Regions from separate parts of the Aeromonas sp. AE23HZ002T15 genome, predicted to be linked through region 1. Evidence: predicted binding sites of a transcription regulator. Region 1 holds the regulator's gene; each other region holds the start of a gene.
The links. The regulator sigma-54, encoded in region 1, starts transcription at its own class of promoters, with help from an activator protein. The targets are predictions, from matches to a motif close to TGGCACNGTTTTNGCTT.
Positions count from the first base shown of each region.

Region 2: ACT5M9_RS14595 (superinfection exclusion B family protein) is a predicted target of sigma-54. The motif match lies at 2,600-2,616, and genes of this name have one in related genera.
Region 3: glnA (glutamate--ammonia ligase) is a predicted target of sigma-54. The motif match lies at 2,242-2,258, and genes of this name have one in related genera.

Region 1 is NZ_CM201342.1:2,985,011-2,989,022, forward strand. Features, by position in the region: gene kdsC (3-deoxy-manno-octulosonate-8-phosphatase KdsC) at 1-158, shown strand, start outside; gene lptC (LPS export ABC transporter periplasmic protein LptC) at 155-715, shown strand; gene lptA (lipopolysaccharide transport periplasmic protein LptA) at 702-1,220, shown strand; gene lptB (LPS export ABC transporter ATP-binding protein) at 1,233-1,958, shown strand; gene ACT5M9_RS13895 (RNA polymerase factor sigma-54) at 2,025-3,464, shown strand; gene hpf (ribosome hibernation promoting factor) at 3,485-3,772, shown strand; gene ptsN (PTS IIA-like nitrogen regulatory protein PtsN) at 3,775-4,012, shown strand, end outside.
Region 2 is NZ_CM201342.1:3,121,378-3,125,389, reverse strand. Features, by position in the region: gene ACT5M9_RS14605 (DUF885 domain-containing protein) at 1-1,363, shown strand, start outside; gene ACT5M9_RS14600 (methylglyoxal synthase) at 1,451-1,909, shown strand; gene ACT5M9_RS14595 (superinfection exclusion B family protein) at 1,971-2,558, opposite strand; gene ansB (L-asparaginase 2) at 2,679-3,737, opposite strand; gene ACT5M9_RS14585 (heavy-metal-associated domain-containing protein) at 3,866-4,012, opposite strand, start outside.
Region 3 is NZ_CM201342.1:2,338,677-2,342,688, reverse strand. Features, by position in the region: gene ACT5M9_RS10885 (DUF4124 domain-containing protein) at 21-578, opposite strand; gene glnA (glutamate--ammonia ligase) at 776-2,185, opposite strand; gene typA (translational GTPase TypA) at 2,536-4,012, shown strand, end outside.

The DNA of each region.
Region 1 (4,012 bases):
GCCTCGGTATCGCGGTGGCGGACGCCCACCCTCTGGTGCTGGCCCGCGCCGATCTGGTCACCCGGCTGGGGGGCGGTGTCGGCGCGGTGCGCGAGGTGTGCGACCTCATCTTGCAGGCCCGGGGGCTCGGTGACTTCCAGCCCGAGGCGTCGCGATGAACAAGCAGACTATTCTCTTCGCCCTGCTTTTCCTGGTGGCCTTGGCTGCCTGGCAGCTGGGTGACATAGAGTTGGCGCCTGAGTCGACCACCAAGGTAGAGAATTATCAGCCTGATTTCACCGCCAAGAACCTGGTCACCACCCGCTTCGACGAGCAGGGGAAACGGACCGAGCGGCTGGAGTCTGAGTTTGCCGAGTATTTCCAGATCCTCGAGCAGGCGACCTTCAACAAGCCGGTCATCTACCTCTTCGATGAGAAGGGGGAGGCCGAGTGGAAGGTGACGGCCGAGACCGGGGTGCTCAATACCGATGACAACGTGATCCTGCGGGACAAGGTGCATCTGGATGGCCTGTTGCCGGCCTCCTTCATCTCCACCCTGGACACCCAGTATCTGGAGATGGACATGGTGACCCAGGACGTGAGAAGCAACCAGCACATCCGCATTCAGGGTCAAGAATTCCAGACCGAGGGCGTAGGCCTCAAGGGTCATCTGGAACGTAAATATTTCGAATTACTGGATAAAGGCCATGCCATTTATTTCAATGAAAAACGCTAATCTGGCCCTCGCGGCCCTGTTGCTGTGCGGCGCGGCAAATGCCAAAGAGTCCGACTTCACCGAGAAGGTCTATGTGGACGCGGTCAAGCAGGTGGCCGAGATGCAGGACAACCGCGTCACCTTCAGCGAGGACGTCATCATCACCCAGGGCACCATCAAGATTAAGGCCGACAAGGTCGTGGTGATCCGCTCCGGGGAGAAAGGCGCCGAGGTGATGACCGCCTACGGCAGCCCGGCCACCTTCTTCCAGATCCTGGACAACGGCAAGCCGGTCAACGCCCACGGCAACAGCATCCGCTACGAGCTGAAGAACCGCCTGGTGACCATCACGGGCAACGGCCAGCTCAAGCAGGAAGACAGCCAGGTCAATGGCGATCTCATTCGCTACGACATCGTCAAACAGAAGATGATCGCCGAGAGCAAGGGGCCAACCCAGCGCGTCAAGACGGTGTTCCTGCCGGATCAGGTCGAGAATTTCGACAAGCCCGCCGATCAGAAGAAGTAGGAAACAACAGCCATGGCAGTGTTAAAAGCAGTGGGCTTGCAGAAGAGTTACAAGCGTCGCATGGTGGTCAGTGACGTGAGCCTGGAAGTGGGCACCGGCCAGATCGTGGGGCTGCTTGGCCCGAACGGGGCTGGCAAGACCACCTCCTTCTACATGATAGTGGGGTTGGTGCAGCGGGATGCCGGGCTCATCACCATAGACGATCAGGACATCAGCCTGCAGCCCATGCATATCCGGGCGCGCAACGGCATCGGCTACCTGCCCCAGGAGGCCTCCATCTTCCGCCGCCTGTCGGTTTTCGACAACCTGATGGGGGTCATGCAGACCCGCAAGGGGTTGAGCAGCGAGGAGCGGGAAGACAAGGTCGAGCAATTGCTGGAAGAGTTCAACATCACCCATATCCGTGACAGCCTGGGTCAGAGCCTGTCAGGGGGGGAGCGCCGCCGGGTCGAGATCGCCCGGGCGCTGGCAGCAGAGCCGAGATTTATTCTGCTGGATGAGCCTTTCGCAGGGGTTGACCCCATTTCTGTCATAGATATCAAGAAAATCATCCAGCACCTGAAGGAACGGGGCCTGGGGGTCTTGATCACCGACCACAACGTTCGTGAGACGCTGGATGTGTGCGAGAAGGCCTATATCGTCAGCCACGGCAAGATGATTGCCGAGGGGGCCCCGGCGGACATCCTCGCCGATGAGCAGGTCAAGCGCGTCTATTTGGGCGATCAATTCAGTCTATAGTAAGGGGGCATTCCCTCATTTTTGTTAGGTGACTGCCTCGCTGAACATAAGGATATCCCGACGTAGATGAAGCCGACATTACAGTTGCGTCTCGGTCAGTCCCTGACCATGACGCCACAATTACAACAAGCGATTCGTCTGCTCCAGCTCTCCACGCTGGAACTCCAGCAGGAAATTCAGCAAGCGCTCGATAACAACCCCTTGCTGGAGCAAGAGGAGAGCGAGGCGCAGGAAACCAATCCGACCGAGGTGGCCGACGCCAGTCAGCTGGATTCCAGCGACGCCATGGCGCAGGACAAGATGCCGGACGAGTTGCCCGTCGATACGACCTGGGACGAGGTCTACTCGGCCGGGACGGCCCAGAGCGCCGGCCCCATCCACGATGGGGAGGAGAGCGTCTATCAGGGGGAAACCACCGAAAACCTGCAGGATTATCTGTTGTGGCAGATGCGGCTGACGCCGTTCAGCGATCTGGATGCCGCCATCGCCCTCGCCATCATCGACGCCATCGACGAATCCGGGTATTTGACGGTATCTCTCGAGGATATTCAGGCTGCAGTCAGCAGTGAAGAGGTAGAAGTTGAACTGGATGAGGTCGAAGCCGTGCTCAAGCGGGTGCAGCATTTCGATCCGCTCGGCATCGCCGCCCGCTCCGTGCAGGAGTGCCTGCTGATCCAGTTGGGCCAGTATCCGTCCGATCTGCCCTGGCTCAACGAGGCGAGGGAGGTGATCAGCGAGCACATGGATTTGCTCGGCAACCGTGACTATCGCACCCTGGCGCGCAAGACCCGGCTCAAGGAGAGCGACCTCAAGGAAGTGCTGGACCTTATCCAGCAGTTGGAGCCCAGACCCGGCAACGGCGTCATACAGAGTGAATCCCAATACGTGATCCCGGATGTTTCCGTGGTCAAGAAAGGCAGCAAGTGGGTGGTGGAGCTCAACCCGGATTCGGCGCCGCGCATTCGCGTCAACGAGACCTATGCGGCCATGGCCCGCAATGCGCGCAGCAGCACGGATACTCAGTTCATCCGCTCCCACCTGCAGGAGGCCAAGTGGTTTATCAAGAGCCTGGAGAGTCGGAACGACACCCTGCTCAAGGTGGCCAGCTGCATCGTCGAACAGCAGCAGGGCTTCTTCGAGTATGGGGAAGAGGCCATGAAGCCCATGGTGCTCAACGACATTGCCGAGGCGGTGGAGATGCACGAGTCGACCATCTCGCGGGTGACGACCCAGAAGTACATGCATACGCCTCGCGGCATCTTTGAACTGAAGTTTTTTTTCTCCAGTCACGTGAATACGGAAGGAGGAGGAGAGTGCTCATCGACCGCTATTCGCGCCTTGATCAAGAAGCTGGTGACGGCGGAAAGCCCCGCCAAGCCGCTTAGTGATAGCAAGATCGCGGATTTGCTGGCCGAACAGGGTATTATGGTGGCGAGACGCACGATCGCAAAGTACCGTGAATCCTTGTTGATCCCGCCATCCAATCAGCGCAAACGCCTGGTTTAGGCAAACAAAAGGAAGACGTTATGCAAATTAACCTGACCGGACACCATGTCGAGATTACCGAAGCTCTGCGTGATTATGTGAACAACAAATTTGCCAAACTCGAGCGTCACTTTGACCATATCAACAACGTGCATGTGGTGTTGAGCGTCGAAAAACTGAACCAGATTGCCGAAGCCAAGCTGCATGTCAGCGGAGGCGAGGTGTTCGCCAACTCGGAGCATGCCGACATGTATGCTGCGATTGATACCCTGCTGGATAAGCTGGACAGACAGATTATCAAGCATAAAGATAAGTTAAATCAAAAATAACTATGCAACTTGAACACATACTGAGTCGGGACTGCACCAAGAGTGCGGTCCCCTGTACCAGCAAGAAACGCGCTCTCGAGATCATCAGTGAACTGGCCGCAGAGCGCCTCGGCACCTCCCGTCAGGTGTTGTTTGAAAGCCTGCTGGCGCGGGAAAAAATGGGCAGTACCGGGATCGGTGCCGGTATTGCCATTCCTCATGGCCGGATCGACGATGCCTTTGCACCGACGGCTGTGTTGA
Region 2 (4,012 bases), 140 kb from region 1:
ATCTTACCTCGGCTGGCAGCAACTGCCAGGGGATGCCGACGAGACGCTGCGCACCGACTACAAGGCCGTGCTGGACAGCATCAACGGCCGCTATCTGGCGCTGCGAGACTATCTGGATTACCAGCATGGCGGTGCCTATGGGGTACGCCTCGGCAACGGCGAATGCGATGACGGCTTCTGCGGCATGACGGATGGTCGCGACTGGTATCGCTGGCTGCTGAAGAAACACACCACCACCGAGATGACGCCGGAAGAGGTGCACGAGCTGGGGCTGGCCGAGGTGACCCGGATCTTCGGCGCCATGGTCAAGGTCTGCCACACCGTCGGCAAGTGCGACAGCGAGGATGTGGCCCAGAGCAAGCAGAGCGGCCAGATCTACGCCTTCTTCCGCTACTTGAACGAGCCGGGCTTCTTCTACCAGAACCCGTTGGCGGTCTGGTCAGCCGGTCTGAACCCGGATAACGCAGCCGGCGCGACCTTGAGCGAACCCCAGCAGCAGGCACTGGCCGAGCATGAGCGGGCTCTGGCGGAGTACAACGCCTTCAAGAGCAAGGCCGCCCAGGTGCTGCCTGACTTCTTCGATTCCGAGCGCACCATTCCCAAGCTGGATTACGATGTCGTGCCGGTTTCCTACGAGGATGCGCCCTACGGCGGCGTCGCCTGGTATCAGGACGGCAACCCCCAGACCGGCCGCAAGGGGCAGTTCTTCCTCAACACCTACTACCCCTATGGCCTGCAGAGCTGGAACATCAGCACCCTGCTGGCCCACGAGGGAGCCCCCGGCCATCACTTCCAGATCACCATAGCCCAGGAGCTGGCGGCCAAGGATCCCGACTTCCCGCAGTACGTGGCGAACGCCTCCTACACCGCCTATGCGGAGGGCTGGGCGCTCTACACCGAGTACCTGGCGGACCACGACATGGGCCTCTATCAGGGTCGTGGCCTCTACGATCCGGGGGTGGGGGATGTGAAGGTCGAAGGCTCGCCTGCCTTCAACAACCAGTTGCAGTACTTCGGGCGACTCAACGAGGAGATGCTCAGGGCCATGCGGCTGGTGGTGGATACCGGCATCCACTGGTATGGCTGGAGTCACGACAGGGCCGTCGGCTACATGCAGGAGAACTCGGCGCTGGGGGCGGGAGACATCAGCTCCGAGGTGCCGCGCTACATGGCCTATACCGGCCAGGCCACCTCCTACAAGGCGGGCCAGCTGGCCCTGATCCGGATGCGGGAGAGTGCCGAGCAGGCCCTTGGCAGCCAGTTTGACCTCAAGGCCTTCCACCACCAGGTGCTGGAATTCGGCATGCTGCCCATCTCAGTGCTGGAGCAGAAGAACCGGCAGTGGATAGAAGAGTCGAAGTGATCACAGTTACGGCGCCCGGCAAGACAGCGGGCGCCGCTTTCGATTAGGATACGGCCCTACTCCCATCATTTTGCTACGGATGATCCCATGGAACTGATCGCACGTGAGATGGCGCCCCACAAACGGGTAGCCCTGGTGGCTCACGACAACATGAAGGCCCCCCTGCTGAGCTGGGTGCTGAGGCGCAAGGAGGAGCTCAAGCTCCACCATCTCTATGCCACCGGTACCACGGGGACCCTGCTCGGCAAGCAGGCACAGCTGCCCATCACCTGTCTGTTCTCCGGCCCCATGGGGGGCGATCAGCAGCTCGGCGCCCTCATCGCCGAGGGCAAGATAGACGTGATGATCTTCTTCTGGGATCCCCTCAACCCCGCGGCCCATGATCCGGATGTGAAGGCCCTGCTGCGCCTCGCAGCGGTATGGAACATCCCGGTCGCCACCAATGAGGCGACCGCAGACTTCATCATGGACAGCCCGCACATGCAGCGCGCGTTCAGCGTACAGGTGCCGGACTATGCCGGCTACCTGAAAGCCAGAACCGAGTAAGATCCCCAGACAGCAAAAAGCCGGACAGCGTCCGGCTTTTTTTATTCAGGATGAATGCGCCTCAGCGCTGGAAGCTCTTCTGGGCGAACTTGGGTCTGGCGTTCATGATCTGTTCCACCTGCTCGTCGCTCATCTTGCCGCGAGACAGCCCCAGCACCTTGTAGGTGAGCAGCGGCCGTGCCGGCAGCGCTATCATCAGGGCACGGATCTGGTTCTCGTCATCCTTCTCCCGCACCGGCTTGCCGTAGGCATAGGTGAGCACGCCTGCATCCATCAGGTTTTTGACGGCGGGCTCGGTGATCGGCAGGTTTATGACGCTCTTGCGCTGCAGCACGAACTCGCGCAACACAGCCTTCTCGTTGAAGTCGAGGAAGCCGATCATCTGGGCCAGCTGATCCTGCTGGCGGCGAGACTGCCACTCGTCGCAGGCCCACTCCCAGAAGATCAAAAAGCCCTGGCTGCAGAAGTAGGAGACGGCGATCAGCATGCCGACCCCGAGCCAGGCCGCATGGGCGTTGGCCCACTGGCTGACGGCCCCCTTCATCAGGCCCGCCGGGAACAGCAGTATGATGCTGCAGCAGAGCAGCAGCCAGACCATGAGCCAGTTGAGGCGGTTCAGCTGATAGAAATGTTGGATCCACCGTTTCATCGTTCATCCTTCCCAGAGCATTGTGGACAGTGGTCTATCCATAGCAATGAGTGTGCCAAGGCGTGAGCAATGAAAACGGGAGGCCTGAGCCTCCCGCGGGATCCATCCGATAACGTGTGGTTAGAACTCCTGGAACCAGCGCTGGATCTGCTTGGGATCCTTGCTCTGGGTCAGGGAGAGCATCAGCAGGATGCGCGCCTTCTGCGGGTTCAGGGTGCCGGCGGCCACGAAGCCGTATTTGTCGTCGTCGATCTCGGCGTCCAGGGTGGTGGCACCGGTCGGCACGCGGGCGGAGCGCACCACCCGGATACCGTCCTCACTCGCCTTGGCCAGGGTATCGAACAGGCTGTGGTAGAGGTTGCCATTGCCCACCCCGGCGCTGACGATGCCGTCAAACTTGGCGTCCACCATGGCCTTGGCGGGCAGATCGGTGGCGTTGGCATAGTTGTAGACGATGCCGACCTGAGGCAGCTTGTCGAGCTTGCTCACGTCGAACGGGGTCTTGCTGGTGTGCAGGCGAGCCGGGCTGCGCTGGTAGTCTATCTTGCCGTTGTGGATGTAGCCGAGCGGGCCGAAGTTCGGCGCGGCAAAGGTCTGCACCCCTGTGGTGTTGGTCTTGGTGACGTCACGGGCATCCAGCACGGTGTCGTTCATGGCGACCATGACGCCGCGACCCTTGGAGCTCGGATCCGAGGCGGTGACCACGGCGTTATAGAGGTTCAGCGGACCGTCGGCACTCATGGCGGTGGAGGGACGCATGGCGCCCACCAGCACCACCGGCTTGTCGCTCTTGACGGTGAGGTTCAGGAAGTAGGCGGTCTCTTCCATGGTGTCGGTGCCGTGGGTGATGACGATGCCGTCCACGTCATCCTTGGCCAGCAGCTCGTTCACCCGCTTGGCGAGCTTGAGCCACACCTCGTCGTTCATGTCCTGGGAGCCTATCTTGACCACCTGCTCCCCCTGCACCTCGGCCACGTTCTTCATCTCGGGCACGGCGGCGATCAGGGTCTCGATGGCCACCTTGCCAGCCTCGTAGTTGGACTGGGTCGCAGACTGACCCGCCCCGGCTATGGTGCCGCCGGTCGCCAGTATGTGCACGCTGGGCAGGGCCATGGCCAGGGGGGAAAGGGTCAGGCCGAGTACGGCGGCGAGCAGGGTCTTGCGGATAGGGAGGGTCATGCTGCAATCCTTCTGATGGGTTGATTGCAGCATTTTTATGCTTTTTAAAACGAATTTAAGTGATCATTCTCACCAATAAAAACAAGTAAACAGAATATTGGTCTGTTTTTTACCTATATAGTGTTAGGTCACTCTACCGAGAAGCCCTTGGCCTCGATCAGGGCGATGATCTCGGCCTTGCTGAGGCTGCTCTCCACCACGGCCTTGCTGCTGTCGAAATCGACTTTGGCCTGGGTGACGGCACTCTGGGCCAGCAGGGCCTTTTGCAGGCTGGC
Region 3 (4,012 bases), 650 kb from region 1:
ATCGGTGCATCACATCACCCCTAATTGGCCTTGGGAGCCTGATCCACCGTGGTTCTGTGCAGGTAGAAGGTGGTTGGCTTGGATTTAGCAAGGATCGTACCGTCTTTGGCGAGCAGTTCGAGCTGTGCCTGATGGGCACCGCGATCCAGGTTTTCCACCCGGATGGCCAGGCTGTTGTGGACCAGGGGAGCGGCCTTGCCGTTGAGCAGCAGGCGCAGATCGAACTGCACCGGCGGCTGGGGGCTGACCTCGGCCTGGAAGACGATGTTGCCTGTGTTGTCGCGCAGGGTGCTGCCCGGCTCGGGGGAGATCAGCTCGATCGCCAGCTTGGCGGCCTCTTTCGCCTTCTTCTCATCCACCCCGGTCAGGTGGTTGAAGTTGTCGACCTGGACCGAGTGGGGGGCGGTGCCGATGAGGGGGGAGACCCGCAGGTCTATCTCTTTCGCGCTCTTGCCCGGGGGAGGGGCGTCCGTGTAGTGGGTCACGCCGTTGGCATCGACCCAGGAGTAGACTCTGGCGGCCTGGGCGGCGCAAGGCAGCATCAGCAAGAGGCTCAGTATCCATGGAACTCTGTTCATCCATCTCTCCTTGACGGGGTTCAGCTTAATCCTATCAGAGAAAAAAACGGTCAGACCGATTGTCGGCGATATGGTGCTGACATAGATCGATAAGTTAGATGCTTCCCCCGTCTGCGGCGCCTTCAGGGGCGGTCCATAGGCCATAAAAAAACCCGCCAGCCGGCGGGTTTTCATCATGATGACGCGAGGACACCCAATTAGACGGAGTAGTACAGCTCGAACTCCAGCGGGTGCGGGGTCATGCGTACGCGGTCCACGTCCTGCTGCTTCAGCTCCAGGTAGGAGTTGATGAAGTCGTCGCTGAACACGCCACCGCGGGTCAGGAACTCGCGATCCGCGTCCAGGGCGGACAGGGCTTCATCCAGAGAGCCGGCAACGGTCGGCACTTCGGCGGCTTCTTCCGGCGGCAGGTCATACAAGTTCTTGTCCATGGCATCGCCCGGATGGATCTTGTTGATGATACCGTCCAGACCGGCCATCAGCTGGGCGGCGAAGGCCAGGTAGGGGTTGGCAGCCGGATCCGGGAAGCGAACCTCGATACGACGGGCTTTCGGGCTCGGTACTACCGGGATGCGGATGGAGGCGGAGCGGTTGCGGGCGGAGTAGGCCAGCATGACCGGTGCTTCGTAGCCCGGTACCAGACGCTTGTAGGAGTTGGTGGTCGGGTTGGCGAAGGCGTTGATGGCCTTGGCGTGCTTGATGATGCCGCCGATGTAGTGCAGCGCCATCTCGGACAGACCGCCGTACAGGTCGCCGGCGAACAGGTTGACGCCGTTCTTGGCCAGGGACTGGTGGCAGTGCATGCCGGAGCCGTTGTCACCGAACATGGGTTTCGGCATGAAGGTGACTGTCTTGTTGTAGGCGTGGGCCACGTTGTGGATCACGTACTTCAGCACCTGCACTTCGTCAGCCTTCAGGGTGAGGGTGTTGAAGCGGGTCGCGATCTCGTTCTGACCGGCGGTTGCCACTTCGTGGTGGTGCGCCTCGACCACCTGACCCATCTCTTCCAGCACCAGACACATGGCGGCACGGATGTCCTGGGAGGAGTCAACCGGCGCAACCGGGAAGTAGCCACCCTTGACGAAGGGACGGTGACCCTTGTTGCCGTGCTCGTAGTCGGTACCCGAGTTCCAGGCCGCTTCTTCGGATTCGATCTTCACGAAGCTGTGGCCCATGGTGTTGGAGAAGGTGATGTTGTCGAACATGAAGAATTCCGGCTCCGGCCCGAACAGCACGGTGTCGGCGATGCCGCTGGACTTCAGGAAATCTTCGGCACGCTTGGCGATGGAGCGCGGATCGCGGTCGTAGCCTTGCATGGTGGCGGGCTCGAGCACGTCACAGACGATGTTCAGGGTGGTCTCTTCGGTGAAGGGATCCAGCTTGGCGGAGGCCGGGTCCGGCATCAGCACCATGTCAGACTCATTGATGCCCTTCCAGCCGCCGATGGAGGAACCATCGAACATCTTGCCATCTTCGAAGAAGTCTTCATCGACCTGATGGGAAGGAATGGATACGTGCTGTTCTTTACCCTTGGTGTCGGTAAAGCGCAGATCAACAAACTTGACTTCGTGTTCCTGGATCAGGGCCAAAACGTTCTGGGCTGACATGCTAAGTAACCTCCGGTGTTAAAACTCTTTGGGTGAATGCGTCGTCACATTCACATAAGCCAGTATCGTGCCAAGTTTGTGACAGCTTGATTTCAGGGCATTTGCACCGTTTCAGGCTGTCGGGTCACCCGCTCTCGTGCAGAGTTGCGCCTCATAGTGGTGCAACCTTGGATCGTTTTGGTGCACCAATGTGGTGCGCCAGCGTTCCAACGCCATCTAAGCAGGCTTTTCACCCGGGGTCTATGATCCTGATCCCCTGTTGTGCACGAATGGTCTGCAATTCTGCTAGGCAGATCACAAAGGCGAGAGTACAATTAGCGCCCAATTTTACCCGGTGATTTGAGGCGAGAATGTTAGAGAATTTACGCAATATTGCGATTATTGCGCACGTTGACCACGGCAAAACGACTCTGGTTGATAAGCTGCTGCAGCAATCCGGCACTCTGGATCGCACCAGCGAAGGTCAGGAACGGATCATGGACTCCAATGATCTGGAACGGGAACGTGGCATCACCATTCTCGCCAAGAACACTGCGATCCGCTGGAACGACTACCGCATCAACATCGTTGATACCCCGGGTCACGCCGACTTCGGTGGTGAGGTTGAGCGCGTACTGTCCATGGTTGACTCCGTGCTGCTGCTGGTCGACGCCGTCGACGGCCCGATGCCGCAAACCCGTTTCGTGACCCAGAAGGCGTTCGCCCAGGGTCTGAAGCCGATCGTGGTCATCAACAAGATCGACCGTCCGGGTGCTCGTCCTGACTGGGTAATGGATCAGGTATTCGACCTGTTTGACAACCTGGGTGCCACCGATGAGCAGCTGGACTTCAAGGTTGTCTACGCCTCTGCACTGAACGGCTGGGCCACCATGGATCAGGACGTGCCGTCCGAGAACATGGAACCCCTGTTCCAGGCCATCGTCGACAACGTGGAAGCCCCCAAGGCTGACGCCGACGGCGGTTTCCAGATGCAGATCTCCCAGCTGGACTACAACTCCTACGTCGGTGTTATCGGTATCGGCCGCATCACCCGTGGTCGCGTCAAGACCAACCAGCAGGTCACCATAGTCGGTGCCAACGGCAAGAGCCGTACCGGCAAGGTCGGTCAGGTGCTGGGTTACCTGGGTCTTTCCCGTACCGAAGTGGCCGACGCGCAAGCGGGCGACATCATCGCCATCACCGGCCTGGGTGAGCTGAAGATCTCCGACACCGTCTGTGACAACAACGCCGTCGAAGCCCTGCCGCCGCTCTCCGTCGACGAGCCGACCGTGAACATGACCTTCCAGGTCAACACTTCCCCGTTCGCCGGTAAAGAAGGCAAGTTCGTGACCTCCCGCAACATCCTGGAGCGTCTGAACCAGGAGCTGGTCCACAACGTGGCCCTGCGCGTGGAAGAGACCGAAGATCCGGACAAGTTCCGCGTCTCCGGCCGTGGTGAACTGCACCTGTCCATCCTGATCGAAAACATGCGTCGCGAAGGTTACGAGCTGGCCGTATCCCGTCCGGAAGTTATCCTGCGCACCGTTGACGGCGTTCTGCAAGAACCGTTCGAAACCGTTACGGTCGACGTGGAAGAGATCCACCAAGGTTCCGTGATGGAGCAACTCGGCCTGCGTAAGGGCGAGATGACCAACATGACCCCGGATGGCAAGGGCCGTGTCCGTCTGGACTTCATGATCCCGAGCCGTGGCCTGATCGGCTTCCAGACCGAGTTCCTGACCATGACCTCCGGTACCGGTCTGCTGTACCACACCTTCGACCACTACGGTCCGCACAAGGGTGGCAGCATCGGTGAGCGCCAGAACGGCGTGCTGATCTCCAACGCCA